2 regions of the Lentzea roselyniae genome follow, and region 1 is predicted to be linked to the other one. Evidence: riboswitches for the same ligand, from Rfam matches in the RefSeq annotation. Region 1 holds a riboswitch; the other holds the start of a gene.

Region 1 (7,486 bases):
TTCGAGGCGTGCAGCGAGATGTCCTCGATGATGTTCTGGACGGTGACACCGGTGAGCTCGACGCGCATCAGCGCCCTCCGAACACGTACGCCCTGCGGCGCATCAGGAAGATGAAACACGGCACACCGAGGGCGGCGGTGATGACGCCGAGCGGCAGTTCCTCCGGCGCCGCGAGCATGCGTGCGGCCACGTCCACCCACACCAGGAAGCTCGCGCCGGCGAGTGGCGCGAGGGCCAGCACCTTGCGGTGATCGGCGCCCACGACCATGCGGGTGAGGTGCGGCAGCATCAGGCCGACGAAGCCGACCGCGCCGCTGACGGCCACCAGCACGCCGGTGATGGCCGCGGTGACGACGAACAGGTGCGTGCGGAACCGGTTGACCTCGATGCCGAGCGTGGTCGCGGTCTCGTCGCCCATCGCCAGCGCGTTGAGCTGCCGCGCCCTGGTCGTCAGGTAGACGATCCCGGCCGCGGTCACGGCCGTGGCGACCGGCAGAGACTGCCAGTTGGCCCCGCCGAGGCTGCCGAGCAACCAGAACATGGCCGCCCGCGCCGCCTCACCGCGCGGCGCCTGGAACACCAGCAGCATGGCGACGGCCGAGAAGCCGTACGCGAGCGCGGTTCCGGTCAGCACCAGCCGCAACGGCGTGAGCCCCCGGCTCGACCGCGCGGTGATGTACACCAGCGCCGTGGCACCGAGCCCCGTCAGGAACGCTCCGGCCGAGAGCGCGTAGACACCGAGACCGGAGAGCACGCCAAGCGTCGCCACCGCCGTCGCGCCGACGCTGGCTCCGGACGAGATGCCGAGCACGTACGGGTCGGCGAGCGCGTTGCGGACCATGGCCTGGATCGCGACGCCGACCGTGCTGAGGCCGGCGCCGACCACCGCGGCCAGCAGCACACGAGGCAGCCGGATGTCCCAGACGATGTGGTACTGCCCGGCGAGGTCGGCGGGGACCGTGCCGCCGGTCAGCGCCGCCCACAGCAGTTCGAGGGTGACGTCGAACGGTACGGAGACGGGGCCGAGCGCCACACCCGCGACGATGCTGACGGCGAGCACGCCGACGAGCGCGCTGATCTTCCCGATCACATGTTCCCTTCCCGCAGTCCACGGCAGGAGTCGGAGTTCCTCTGCAGCCGTGTGCGGGTGTTCGGGCTCGCCCCTGGTGGGGCCTACCGTTGCGGGTCAGCGCCGGACTTCGACCGGACTTCCCCCGTGCACGACGCTCGTACTCTAACCCGAGCTACAAGGCGCCTTCCGCACCGAAGCCCGGCTCGAAGCGGCGGAAGTACTCCATGCAGTTCGCCATCTGGTGCTCGACGAGGCCGAACTTCGGGGTGTCGTGCGGTTCCAGCATCGCGAGCACGTCGACGGACTCGGTCGCCTTCTCGCCTGGGACGAGGATCTCGGCGCGATCGCCGGGGAAGACGGAGACCTTGTGGCCGACGTGCCACACATCCCGCCTGGATCCCTTGACCAGCACCTTCCACGGCGGGTTGTACTGCTCCAGGTCCTCCAGCTCGTTGCGGATCGAGAGCAGGGCGCTGAACACGGAGTCACCGGTGGACATCTTGCGGCCGAAGGGGCCGTAGAGAGCCATCTTGATCTCTTTCGCGGTGACCGCCTGCCACACGACGCGGCCCACCCAGACCTGTTCCCTGCCCGACTCCGGATCCTTGCCGTGGAGCGGGACGTCGCGCGAGATCGCCGGGAACTCACCGTCCTTGGTCCACTCCGGAAGCTCCTCCACCGGCTGCTGCCGCGGAGGCACCGGCCGGGGTGGTGGCGGCGGAACGGGTGGCCTCATCGCGCGTGGCGGTTGCGGCGGCGGTGGCATCTGGCGCTGCGGACGCATCGGGTGCTGGGGACGCATCGGCGGCTGTTGGGGGTGCATTGGGGCAGAACTCCTGTTGGTCGCCGTGACGTCAGCTGTGCTTGGCCATGATGTCGCGCATCTGCTGCCGATAACTGTTCATCAGCTCCTGCTGCGCGGACTTCTCCCCCGGTGGGAGATCGGGCAGCCTGGAGTCGATCTCCCGGACCAGGTCCTGCAGCCGGAAGTACTGGCTCTTGGAGGGTTCCGGCAACTGCTCCGGTTCCCTGACCCTGGGCTGCTCGTCCGGCTCGCGTTTCGGTTCCTCCGCGGGAGGGTCCGGCTCCCGCTGCGGCTCTGGCTCGCGGTCGTGCGGCACGGGATCGTCCGGATCGGTGCGCTGCGGACCGAACGGCTCGTCGGGGTGCGGGTTGTTGTAGTCCGGTGTGTGCGACGGCGGCTCGTAGTCCGCCCGGTGCCACGGCGGGAGCCCGTCGTCGACGTGCTTGCCGACCTGCGTGCCCATCTGCTCGGCCGCTTCGCGCGCGGACATCTCGGCTGTCTCTCGCAGCACCGCCTTCTCCGCCGTGCCGGCCAGCCCGGCGCCGCCGGTCGCGATGCCGAGACCGACGTCGCCGACCAGCTGACCGAACGCCGCGAACGGGTCCTTCTTCCACTGTTCGACGTTGAGGATGCCCTTGACGGCCTCGGTCGGATGCGTGGCCATGTGGACCATGCCCGCGGCCTGCTGCATCAGGTGGGCCGCGTAGTCGCCGGGGTGGGCCACGTTGTAGGGGTCGAGCGGGTTCATCACCCGCGCCACCTTGACCAGGCCGAGCACGGCCTGGCCCATACCGGAGTGCACCGACACGACCTGGTCCACGGTCTTCTCGATGCTGTCCTCGATCGAGGCACCGAGCTTGGAGAGGAACCCCGGTTCCTCGGGAGCCTTGTCCTTCGCCCTGGTGACGACGGCGGCCGCCTCAGCGGCCGCACTGCGCAGGGCGTTGCGCGCGTCGGCGAGCATCCGCTCGGCGGCCTCCCGCTGGGCCTTGCCGGGATCGTTGAACGGGGCGAGCGGTGCGGGCGCCGAGTCACCGCTGACCTGTGCGGCCATGAACGCCTTCTCGAACTGCGACGCCGCAGCGTCGTACTGGCGCTCGGCGTCCTTGGTGACCTTCTTCGCCTCGTTGTGGAGACGGATCGCCTCCGCGGCTTCGCGTTGCGCGCGCTCGACCGCGCCTTTGTAGGTCGTCAGCGCCTCCACGACGGGCCCGAACGCCTCGGCGGCGTCCCGCCACTTCGGCGTCTCCTTGGCGAAGTACTGCTGGAACTTCTCCGCCGCCGCACCCGTCCAGTGGCCGACGTCCAGTTTGGACAGACCGCCGTACGCCTCCTGACAGGCGGTGCCGAGCTTGCGCAGCCCGCTCGCGGTCTCGTCGAGAGTCGCGACGTCGCCGGGGACGAGCTCCTTCGGGTCGTCGGTGTCGCCGAGCTCACTGCGCCCGAACCAGCTCACGCGCGATCACCGGCCTTCTTGAACGACGTCTCCTCACCGGTGACGTCCTCGACCGCCGAGTCCCACGAGTTCTCGAGGCCCTTCGCGGCCTTGTCCCACTCCTTCTCCATCGAGGTCAACTGCGTGTACGGCTTGCCGAGCTCCTCCCAGGACTGCCTGGTCGGGTCCACCTGTGAGCCGGGGTCGCCGAGCAGCAGCTGGAAACCCTGCTTGAGCTTGTCCTCGGCCTGCTCGTACACGCTGCGCGTGTCGCTGAGCGCCGAGACCATCTCGGTGCCTTCCTCGACGAGGTGCCGCACTCCCCACTTCCAGCGGTCGAAGAACTCCTCCAGCGCCTCGGCGAGCACCTCGTCACCGCACTCGTCCTGGCTGGGGCAGAGGAACCCGAGGCTGGTGGTGCTGGCCATCAGGTGGCCGCCGTCGGGCGCGAACTCCTTCAACGCCGCGACCGTGTCGTTGACGCCCTTGATCGCCTGACCCATCGCGCCGAGGTCGACGCCGAACCCGGTCACGCGTCCACCGCCAGCTCGTCGGCGACGATGCCGCGCACCGGCGGCAGGCTCATCATGTGCTCGGCCCCGTTGTCGAACACGACACCGGTGTTCCTCGGCAACGCGGGCAGGTAGTGGTCGAGCAACCGTTCGCCCGTGACCGCCAGGTAGTGGGCCTCGGTGCTCTCGCCCCTGGCCGCGAGGTGCTCCTGCAACCGCTCGGGGCTCGAGAACGCGGCGAGCCAGTTCAGTCCCTCGATGGAGACGACCGGCAGGGACAGCGGGTCGATCCGCTGCAGGTAGACCGTGCTCTCCCGGAAGGCCCGCAGGAACGCCTCCGGGTTTCCCCCACCCTCGCGGTAGCGCCGCGCGTGCGCCACCGCCTCGTTTTCGTCGTGCATGCCTCTCCCGTTCCACCAATCCCCCCAGATCGGCAGCGCCGTACGTTACCGGCGGCTCACTGTCCGTGCCTGAGCAGTCGATCAACTGAGGTCCGCGTCACTTCGGGAAAAAGATCCGGGGTCGTGTCGATCCGGCGGCAGACCCGTTCGACCTCGGGATGTCAGGCACCGCAACACCGCGGAACAGGGAGACACACCATGAAGTTCATGCTGATCTGGCGCGCGACCGACGAGGCCTTCGCGAACCTGGGCGACGTCGACTTCGACAAGATGCTGGAGACGGTCGGCCGCTTCAACGACGAGATGATCCGCGCCGGCGTCCTGCTCTCCGCGGAGGGCCTGGCCGATGCCTCAGAGGGCGTGGTCGTCGACTTCTCCAGCGAGCCGCCGGTCGTGACGGACGGCCCGTACGGCGAGACCAAGGAGCTGTTCAACGGCTTCTACATCATCAACGTCGCTTCCAAGGAGGAGGCGATCGAGTGGGCCAGGCGCGCGCCGATCACCGGTCCCGGCTTCAAGACCGAGATCCGCCGAGTCCCCACGATCGACGAGTTCCCCCAGGACAACCCGTGGATCCAGAAGGAGCGCGCGTGGCGTGAGCGCACCGGTCAGCTCTGACCCGCGCTGAAGAACGCCGAAGCCCGGCCGGAGAACTCCGGCCGGGCTTCAAAACGTCTGCGAGAACTCAGCCCGTGCGCACGTTCGACGACACGAGCGCCGCGAGCCTGTCACCGATCGCGTAGGTCGCGCCCGGCGACTGGTGGTCGCGCGTCGCCAGGTCGAACGCCACGGAGGCCTCGATCCGGCGCGACGCCTCGTGCTCGCCGAGGTGGTCGAGCAGCAGCGCCACGGACAGCACCGCGGCGGTCGGGTCCGCGATGCCCTGGCCCGCGATGTCCGGTGCCGAGCCGTGCACGGGCTCGAACATCGACGGGTTGCGGCGCGTCACGTCCAGGTTGCCCGACGCGGCCAGGCCGATTCCGCCCGTCACGGCGGCGGCGAGGTCGGTCAGGATGTCGCCGAACAGGTTGTCCGTCACGATCACGTCGTAACGGCCCGGGTCGGTGACCATGTGGATCGTGGCCGCGTCGACGTGCTGGTATGCCACGGTCACGTCCGGGTGCTGCAGCGAGACCTCCTCCACGACGCGCGACCACAGCGAGCCGGCGTGCGTGAGGACGTTCGTCTTGTGCACCAGCGTCAGATGGCGACGCTGACGAACCGACGCGCGGGCGAAGGCGTCGCGGACGACGCGCTCCACACCGAACGACGTGTTGAGCGAGACCTCGGTGGCGATCTCGTGCGGGGTGTCCTTGCGCAGCAAGCCACCGTTGCCCGCGTACGGACCCTCGGTGCCCTCGCGGACCACCACCATGTCGATCTCCGGCGGGTCCGCGAGCGGGCTGCGGACACCGGGGTAGAGACGAGCGGGGCGGAGGTTCACGTGGTGGTCGAGTTCGAAGCGCAGCCGCAGCAGCAGCCCGCGCTCCAGAATTCCGCTCGGCACCGACGGGTCGCCCACCGCGCCGAGCAGGATCGCGTCGTGCTGGCGAAGCTCTCCCAGCACCGACTCGGGCAACAACTCTCCCGTGGCGTGCCAGCGCGCCGCGCCGAGGTCGTAGCGAGTGATCTCGGCCGCCGGAACGACCTCGTTGAGGACCTTCAGGGCCTCAGCGATGACCTCGGGCCCGATCCCGTCTCCTGGGATCACTGCGAGCCGCATCCACACACCTCCCAGGTGTCCGTCCCCAATTAGTGGGACTACTTTCCTTCGCGAAAGGCTACCGGCATCACGGCCACTCGCCGCATGTCGGACACCCCTTCGGGGTGTTGTCTCCCGTACTGCGGGACACCCACACGGCCCATTCCGCACTTTCGGGTGTCACTCGATCGCAGGAACGGTGTCGCGTCAAGGGGTGACAGCGGCCAGTTCCACCCGTGACATGCCGGAGGCCCGGCTTCTCGGGAGAAACCGGGCCTCTCGGACGAACGTCGGATCAGTAGGCGGAACCGCGCCCGCTCGACTTCACCGTGACGACCGACGCGCGGTCGCCGCTGGCGTTGTGGTGGTTGAGCACCAGCAGGCCCTCGGACTTGTCGGCCTTCAGCGCGGCCTCGTCCTTGTTCACCACGAGCGCGGTGCCCGGCTTGGCGAGGTACGAGAGCGCCGCGTCGCCGCCGCCCTGCGTCCACAGACCCGGCTTGAGCGGGTCGAAGGACAGGTTGCGGTCGATCACGTCGATCAGGCCGTTCGCGTTGCCCGGCGCCACGTAGTAGCCGGTGGTGCCGGCGACGTACGAGATGCGCGAGGTGTCCTTCGTCGGGTCGATGCCGAGGGCCGTGAGGAGCACCGGCAGGACCGCGACGTTGGTGTCGGCGGTGTTCGTGTCGACGTCACCGAACAGGCCGTTGACCGCCTGGATGTCGACCGTCGCGCCCGTCTTGAGGTCGACCGTCGTCGCGACCAGCAGGTCGGTGTCGGTCAGGCGGGACGCGTAGGTCTCGAAGTCGGCGGTCCCGTCGCCGTTCGTGTCGATGTCGATGAACGGAACGGTGTTGGTGCCGAGGTTGTACCAGTTGCCCCAGGTCGCGATGCCGAACGCGAGCATCGCCTCCTCCGGCTTGCCCTGCGCCTTGGCGAGCGGGGCCGTGGAGGCCGCGCCGACGTAACGCAGGTCGCCGCCCTTGGCGGTCTCGTTGAGCGCGCAGTTCTCGGTGACGTTGCGGCGGCAGTCGCGCAGCTTCGGCGACTGGGCCTGCAGCTCGAGAACGCTGACCAGCGAGCGGTACGCCTGCGAGCCGGCGCCCTGGTCGACGCCGCGGCCGACGAGGTTCAGGATCGCCTGCGTGTCCTTGCCGCGGAAGCGGACGCTGCCCGCGGTGTGGATGTCCGCCACCGGCTTGGGCGCCGAGTAGACCGACAGGCGCAGCGGCACCGTGGCACCCGCGGTCGGCGTGAGGGTCACGCGACCGGAGGCGTCCGCGACGAACTGGCGCGCCACGTCGAGCTGCGTCGGCGCGACGGTCGAGTCCATCGTCTTGCGCAGCGCCTTGGGGTCGTCGATCTTCAGGGTGACCTTGACGCGCGCGACGCCGCGTGGGCTCAGCTTCACCTTGTCCTGCGAGAGCACGTAGCTCACGCCGGGGATCGACGTGGCGGCGGTGTAGCCGACCTTGTACTCGACGGACTTCGTCGACTTGTTGACGATCTTGATCGTCTTGGTCTTCGAGACCGGCTTGGAGACCTCGACGACGCCGAAG
Region 2 (7,486 bases), on a different contig from region 1:
CAGCCGGCGGCGGGCCTGTTCCTCGGTGAGACCGTGAAGAGTCGCCTCGATGGCGCTGCGACAGTCCTCTATGAACGCTTCGAGCTGTACGCGGTCCCCGTCCAGCGGTACATCGAACACACCCATCAGAGTCTCCCGTCCGGCGGCGGCGTCGACTCTAAGCATGCACGAGGGTGAAGAACTCCTGACGTGACGCGGGGTCCGACCGCAGCAGGCCCTGCAGCGCCGACGTGACGGTGCGGGATCCGTTGACCCGCACGCCTCGCAAGGCCATGCACAGGTGCTCCGCCTCGATCACGACGCCGACTCCCTTGGGGCGCAGGTGTTCCTGAAGCCAGTCCGCGACCTGTTTGGTCAGTCGTTCCTGCACCTGCAGGTCGCGCGCGAACATCTCCACGACCCGCGCGAGCTTCGACAGGCCCAGGATTCGTTCGCCCGGCAGGTAGCCGACGTGCGCGACACCGTGGAACGGCAGCATGTGGTGCTCGCACAACGACTGCACCGGAATCCCGCGTGCCAGCACGAGCTCGTCGTAGCCCTCGTCGTTCGGGAACGTCGTGAGGTTGAAGGCCCTCGGCGTCAGGAGTTCCGCGTACGCCTCGGCGACCCGGCGCGGTGTGTCCGCCAGGTGCACCGAGAACGGGTCCTTTCCCAGCGCCTTCAGCAGGTCGGTCACCGCATGCCGGGCCGCCTCCGTGTCGATGACGGGATCGGTCATCGGCTGGCCAGCCTGGACAACGCGAGCGCGCCGACCAGCAGACCGACGTCGCGCAACGCGACGTCGTAGTAGCCGGGCAGGGTCAGCAGGTTCACGATGATGCCGAGCAGCCAGGCGGCGACGACCAGCCCGCCCCACTTCGGCTGCAGCGCGACCAGCACACCGGCCACGATCTCGATCACGCCGACGATGTACATCGCGGCCTGCGGGCTGCCGGGCACGATCGAGTCGACCCACGGCGCCAGGTAGACGGGCCAGTCCACGAGCAGGTTGAAGAACTTGTCCAGCCCGAACAGGATCGGCGCCACCGTGAAGACCGTGCGCAACAGCACGAACGCCTGCGTCGCGGGATCCGTGCGCGTCAGGACTACCATGACTCCTCCTTCTAACGACAACGTTCGCTAACGTTAGAACCACTGGCAGATTTTCGTCAACCGAAGTAGGTTTTAGAGATGGCCGACCCCGTCGCCGCCGTCGCGGCCCTCGACGAGCCGAACCGGCGCAAGCTCTACGACTTCGTGGTGCGCCAAACCGCGCCCATCAGCAAGGACGAGGCGTCCGAGGCCATCGGTCTGCCGCGCACGACGGCCGGGTTCCACCTCGACAAGCTGGTCGAGATGGGGCTGCTGGACGTGGTCCACGAGCGGCGCTCCGGACGCACCGGGCCCGGCGCCGGACGGCCGGCGAAGCTGTACCGGCGGTCGGACGAGCAGATCGAGGTGTCGTTGCCCGATCGGCGGTACGAGGCCGCGAGCCACCTGCTGACCGAGTCACTGCTCGAGGCGGAGAGCACCGGGGAGCCGCCGCGCGAGATCCTGAACCGGCGCGCGTACGAGTGGGGCGAGGACCTGGCGACGCAGGCGGATGGCGACGTCGTGCAGGTGCTGGAGGACCTCGGGTTCGAGCCCCAGGCCGAGGGGGACTCGGTCCTGCTGGGCAACTGCCCGTTCCACAGCCTCGCCCAGAAGCACACCCAGCTGGTGTGCGGGATGAACCTGTGCCTGGTCAGCGGGCTGCTGGACGGGATCGAGGCGAGCAGTCACACCGCTCACCTCGACCCGTCACCAGGACATTGCTGTGTTCGGCTGGATCAGGCCTGAGGATCAGGCGCCGTCTTCCAGGTCGCCCTCGGTCTCAAGGTAGGCGGACCTGAGTGCGTCGAGAGTCGCCGGCTCCGGGTGCTCCCACATCTTGCGCTCCGCCGCCTCCAGCAGCCGCTCGGCGATGCCGTGCAACGCCCACGGGTTCGAGGCCTGCAGGAACTTGCGGGTCTCCGGGTCGAGCACATAGGTCTCGGTCAGCTTCTCGTACATCCAGTCCGCGACGACACCGGTCGTGGCGTCGTACCCGAACAGGTACTCGACCGTCGCCTGCAGCTCGAACGCGCCCTTGTACCCGTGCTGCCGCATCGCCCCGACCCAGCGCGGGTTCACCACGCGGGCGCGGAAGATGCGTGAGGTCTCCTCGGTCAGGGTCCGCGTGCGCACCGCCTCCGGGCGCGTGCTGTCACCGACGTACGCCGCGGGTGCCTTGCCCGTCAGCGCCTTCACCATCGTGACCATGCCGCCGTGGTACTGGAAGTAGTCGTCCGAGTCGGCGATGTCGTGCTCGCGGGTGTCGATGTTCTTGGCCGCCACCGCGATCCGCCGGTATGCCGACTCCATGTCCTCGCGCGCGGCAACACCGTCGACGCCGCGTCCGTAGGCGTAGCCGCCCCACACCGCGTAGACCTCGGCGATGTCGGACGAGTCGCGCCAGTTGCGGCTGTCGATCAACGGCAGCACGCCCGCGCCGTACGCGCCCGGCTTGGAGCCGAAGATCCGCAGCGTAGCCCTGCGCTCGTCGCCGTGCTCCGCCAGGTCCGCGACCATGTGCGCCCGCACGAAGTTCCGGTCCGCCGGCTCGTCCAGTGACGCCACCAGCTGCACGGCATCGTCCAAAAGGGACACGACATGCGGGAAGGCGTCGCGGAAGAACCCGGAGATCCGGACCGTGACGTCGACGCGCGGCCTGTCCAGCTCCTCCAGCGGGATGACCTCGAGGCCCGTGACGCGGCGGGACTGGTCGTCCCACACCGGCCGCACGCCCAGCAGCGCGAACACCTCGGCGATGTCGTCGCCGGCCGTGCGCATCGCCGACGTGCCCCACACCGACAGGCCGACCGAGGGCGGCCACTCGCCGTCGTTCTCCTCGCGGTACCGGGCGAGCAGCGAGTCGGCCATCGCCTGACCGGTCTCCCACGCGAGGCGCGACGGGATGGCCTTCGGGTCGACCGAGTAGAAGTTGCGGCCGGTCGGCAGCACGTTCACCAGGCCGCGCAACGGAGAGCCCGACGGACCGGCCGGGATGTAGCCGCCGTCCAGCGCGTGCAGCACGTTCGTCATCTCGTCCGTGGTGCGCGCCAACCGGGGCACGACCTCGACGGCGGCGAACTCCAGGATCTTCTGCACGTCGGCCGACTCGTGCAGAGTCCGTGCCACGGAAGCGTCCCAGCCCGCGTCTTCCATGGCCTGGACGAGCGCGCGAGCCTGTTCCTCGACGGCGTCGACGTCTTCGCGGGTCGTCGTGGTGAGTCCGAGTGCTTCGCGCAGGCCCGGCAGCGCGGCGACCTGGCCGCCCCACATCTGACGTGCCTGCAGCATCGCGAGCACGAGGTTGACCCGCACCGAACCGGTCGGCGCCTCGCCGAGGACGTGCAGGCCGTCGCGGATCTGGACGTCCTTGACCTCGCACAGCCAGCCGTCGACGTGCAGCAGGAACTCGTCGAACTCCGCGTCGTGCGGCCGGTCGTCCAGGCCGAGGTCGTGGTCGAGCTTCGCGGCCTGGATCAGCGTCCAGATCTGCGCCCGGATCGCCGGCAGCTTGGCCGGGTCCATCGCGGAGATGTTGCCGTACTCGTCGAGCAGCTGCTCCAGCCGCGCGATGTCGCCGTAGCTGTCGGCGCGGGCCATCGGCGGTACGAGGTGGTCGACCAGCGTGGCGTGCGCGCGCCGCTTCGCCTGCGTGCCCTCACCGGGGTCGTTGACGAGGAACGGGTACACCAGCGGCAGATCGCCCAGCGCCGCGTCCGTGCCGCAGGACGCCGACATGCCGACGGTCTTGCCCGGCAACCACTCCAGGTTGCCGTGCTTGCCGACGTGCACCACGGCGTCCGCGCCGAACCTCGACTCGATCCACCGGTAGGCCGCGAGGTAGTGGTGCGACGGCGGCAGGTCCGGGTCGTGGTAGATCGCGATCGGGTTCTCACCGAACCCGCGGGGCGGCTGGACGATCACGACCACGTTGCCGGACTCCAGCGCCGCCAGCACGATCTCGCCGTCCTTGGACCGCGAGTGGTCGACGAACAGCGAGCCGGGCGCGTCGCCCCAGTGCTCCTGCATCGACTCGCGGAAGTCCTCGGGCAGCGTCTCGTAGAACTCCCGGTACTCCGCCGCGGCGATGCGCACGGGGTTGCTCTCGAACTGCTCCTGCGTGAGCCAGTCCGCGTCCTGCCCACCGGCGGCGATCAACGCGTGGATCAACGCGTCGCCGTCCTGCTCGTCGACGCCCGGCAGCTCGGTGCCGATGTCGTAGCCGTGCTCCCGCATGGCCTTCAGCAACCGTACGGTCGAGGCGGGCGTGTCGAGACCGACCGCGTTGCCGATCCTGGAGTGCTTGGTCGGGTACGCCGACAGCATCACCGCGATCTTGCGCTCACCGACCGGGACGTGCCGCAGCCGCGCGTGCCTGACCGCGATGCCGGCGACGCGCAGCGCCCGCTCGGGATCCGCCACGTAGACGGTGAGGCCGTCGGAGTCGATCTCCTTGAACGAGAACGGAACCGTGATGATCCGGCCGTCGAACTCCGGGATCGCCACCTGCGTCGCGGTGTCCAAAGGGGACAGTCCATCGTCGTTGGAGTCCCACGACTCGCGGCTCGACGTCAGGCACAACCCCTGCAGGATCGGCACGTCCAGCGCCGCCAGCGCCCCGACGTCCCACGCGTCGTCGTCCCCGCCTGCGCTCGCCTTGGCGGGGTTCGTGCCACCGGCCGCCAGCACCGTCACGATGAGCGCGTCGGCCTGCCCCAGCGTCTCCAGCAGCTCGGGCTCGGCGGTGCGCAGCGACGAGCAGTAGACCGGCAGCGGCTTCCCGCCCTTGGCCTCGATCGCGTCGCACAACGCGTGCACGAACGCCGTGTTCCCCGCGACGTGATGCGCCCGGTAGTAGAGCACCGCGACCGTCGGGCCGTCCTGCGCGGGCTCGCGCTCCAGCACACCCCACGTGGGCGTGGCGGCGGGCGCCGCGAACCCGTGCCCGGTCAGCAGGATCGTGTCCTCGAGGAACTTGTGCAGCTCGGTGAGGTTCACCGGCCCGCCGTGCGCCAGGTAGAGGTGGGCCTCGGCGCAGACACCGCCGGGCACCGTCGACAGCTCCATGAGCGCCGCGTCCGGCTGCTGCTCACCGCCGAGCACCACCACGGGCAGCCCGCAGGCCAGCAGCCAGTCGAGCCCCTCCTCCCACATCCTCCGCCCGCCGAGGATGCGCACCACGACCAGGTCGACGCCCTCGACGAGCGCGGGCAGGTCGTCGACGGTCAGTCGCGCGGGGTTGCCGAGCCGGTACTCGGCGCCACTCGCCCGGGCCGACAGCAGGTCGGTGTCGGAGGTCGACAGCAGCAGGATCACGCAGGCTCCATCCCTCGTGGGGTCCTCGCCCCAGGTTGCGGGTGACAGACGAAGCGGAGTTCCTGACTCCCAGCGGTTCGCTGGTCACAGTGGCGGGACCGCGCCGGATTCACACCGGCTTCCTCCTGCGCTTCGTCGTTCGGGCTCACCCTAACCGGCGGGTTACAGTCCGACCTATGCGTACTCACCCGGATGCCTGCCCAGGCGCCGTCGAGCTGCACCAGGCGGCTGACGGCGGCCTCGCGCGCATCCGGGTCCCCGGCGGCACCCTCACGGCAGCTCAGTGGGACGTCGTGCGGCTCGCCGCCCTGGAACTCGGCACCGGCTCGCTGGAGCTGACCTCGCGGGCGAACCTCCAGATCAGGGGCCTCGCGGACGGTCTGGAACTGGGTGCGCGGCTGCGTGCGGCAGGCCTGCTGCCTTCGGACACGCACGAGCGCATCCGCAACATCATCGCGGCGCCGCTGGAGGCCAACCAGGCCCTGGTCGACGCGCTGGACGCGGCCCTGTGCGCGGACCCCGCGCTGGCCTCGCTACCCGGGCGTTTCCTGGTGACGGTTGGCGCGTCGGTCAGCGGCCTCGGCGGCGACTTCGGGCTGGTCGACGACGTGTTGCTGCTCGCAGGGACCGACACGGGTGTGCGTGTTCAGGACCCCGTGGACGCTCTCGTGACCGCCGCCCGTCTCTTCCAGGAGATGCGCGGGGCCGCCTGGCGCCTGTCCGAAGTGGACGGCGGTGTGCGGAAGATCACCGAACACTTCGGTGCCACCGGCGGATCGCGGATCACTCCGGCTGTGACGCCTGTCGCACCTTCGCCGACCACACCGGGTGTGCCGCTGGGACGGCTGGATGCGCATCTCCTCGCGGGTGTGCCGGTGCGGTTGACGCCGTGGCGCAGCCTCGTCGTGCCGGCGGGTACCGACACGTCCGGCCTGATCACCGACCCGGCCTCCCCTTGGCACGGCGTGAGCGCCTGCACCGGCCGCCCCGGCTGCGCGAAGTCACTCAGCGACGTACGGGCCGACGCGCGCGCTTGGGTAGACGCGGCCCACCACACACACGCTCCGGCCGGGGTTCCCCCAATTTCAACTCTAGTGAGCAGGTCTGACATTTCTCGTGGCCAACCGGTCCACTGGTCGGGTTGCTCACGCCGGTGTGGCCGCCCCACCGGCGATGTGATCGAGTTCGTCGCGACCGGCGACGGCTACGAGGAGACCAGGTGACGGAGTACATCAAGGAAGGCGCGGAGATCTACCGCCGCTCCTTCGCGACCATTCGCGCGGAGGCGGACCTCGCCGGCTTCCCGCAGGACGTCGCGCGGGTCGTCGTGCGGATGATCCACTCGTGCGGCATGACCGACCTGACGCACGACATCGCCTTCTCCCCCAACGTCGTGCGGCACGCCCACGCCGCGTTGCTCGACGGCGCGCCCATCCTCTGCGACGCCAACATGGTCGCGGCCGGGGTGACCCGCCGCCGGCTGCCCGCGGACAACGAGGTCCTGTGCTACCTGCAGGACCCGCGCACGCCCGAGCTGGCCAAGCGCATCGGCAACACCCGCAGCGCGGCAGCGCTGGAACTGCTGGCGGACCGCTTCCAGGACGCGGTGATCGCGATCGGCAACGCGCCGACGGCGTTGTTCCACCTGCTCGACCTGATCGCGCAGGGCGCCCCGAGGCCTGCCGCCGTCCTCGGCATCCCGGTGGGCTTCATCGGCGCGGCGGAGTCCAAGGAAGCTTTGGCCGCAACGGATCTGGAGTACCTGGTGGTGCACGGCCGGCGCGGCGGCAGCGCCATGACGGCAGCAGCTATCAACGCGATTGCGAGCGAAGAGGAATGACGGGCAAGCTCTACGGCGTCGGCCTGGGTCCTGGCGACCCGGAACTCGTGACGGTCAAGGCCGCGCGGCTCATCGGGGAAGCCGACGTCGTCGCGTTCCACAGCGCCCGCCACGGCCGCTCAGTGGCCAGAACCATTGCGGAGCCCTACTTCCGCGAAGGTCAGATCACCGAACAGCTCGTCTACCCGGTGACGACCGAGGACACGGACGACTACCAGGGCGAGATCGACCAGTTCTACGAGGAGGCCGCCGCCCGCCTCG

Evidence for each region. A riboswitch is a leader RNA that binds a small molecule or an ion and turns the genes downstream of it on or off. The one in region 1 is predicted to bind cobalamin.
Region 2: it holds a riboswitch for cobalamin, as region 1 does, so the genes downstream of both, cobN (cobaltochelatase subunit CobN) here and ABFX45_RS17360 (FecCD family ABC transporter permease) in region 1, are expected to answer to the same signal.

What each region holds. Positions count from the first base shown of each region.
Region 1 is NZ_BAABBE010000008.1:312,906-320,391, forward strand. Features, by position in the region: gene ABFX45_RS17355 (ABC transporter ATP-binding protein) at 1-68, opposite strand, end outside; gene ABFX45_RS17360 (FecCD family ABC transporter permease) at 68-1,090, opposite strand; cobalamin riboswitch at 1,130-1,252, opposite strand; gene ABFX45_RS17365 (hypothetical protein) at 1,245-1,751, opposite strand; gene ABFX45_RS17370 (putative T7SS-secreted protein) at 1,927-3,333, opposite strand; gene ABFX45_RS17375 (hypothetical protein) at 3,330-3,845, opposite strand; gene ABFX45_RS17380 (SseB family protein) at 3,842-4,225, opposite strand; gene ABFX45_RS17385 (YciI family protein) at 4,424-4,843, shown strand; gene ABFX45_RS17390 (3-isopropylmalate dehydrogenase) at 4,911-5,948, opposite strand; gene ABFX45_RS17395 (S8 family serine peptidase) at 6,223-7,486, opposite strand, start outside.
Region 2 is NZ_BAABBE010000024.1:26,821-34,306, reverse strand. Features, by position in the region: gene ABFX45_RS33360 (DinB family protein) at 1-126, opposite strand, end outside; gene folE (GTP cyclohydrolase I FolE) at 158-718, opposite strand; gene ABFX45_RS33350 (DoxX family membrane protein) at 715-1,092, opposite strand; gene ABFX45_RS33345 (helix-turn-helix transcriptional regulator) at 1,171-1,818, shown strand; gene cobN (cobaltochelatase subunit CobN) at 1,822-5,385, opposite strand; adenosylcobalamin (AdoCbl) riboswitch at 5,394-5,535, opposite strand; gene ABFX45_RS33335 (hypothetical protein) at 5,562-6,608, shown strand; gene ABFX45_RS33330 (precorrin-8X methylmutase) at 6,605-7,225, shown strand; gene ABFX45_RS33325 (precorrin-2 C(20)-methyltransferase) at 7,222-7,486, shown strand, end outside.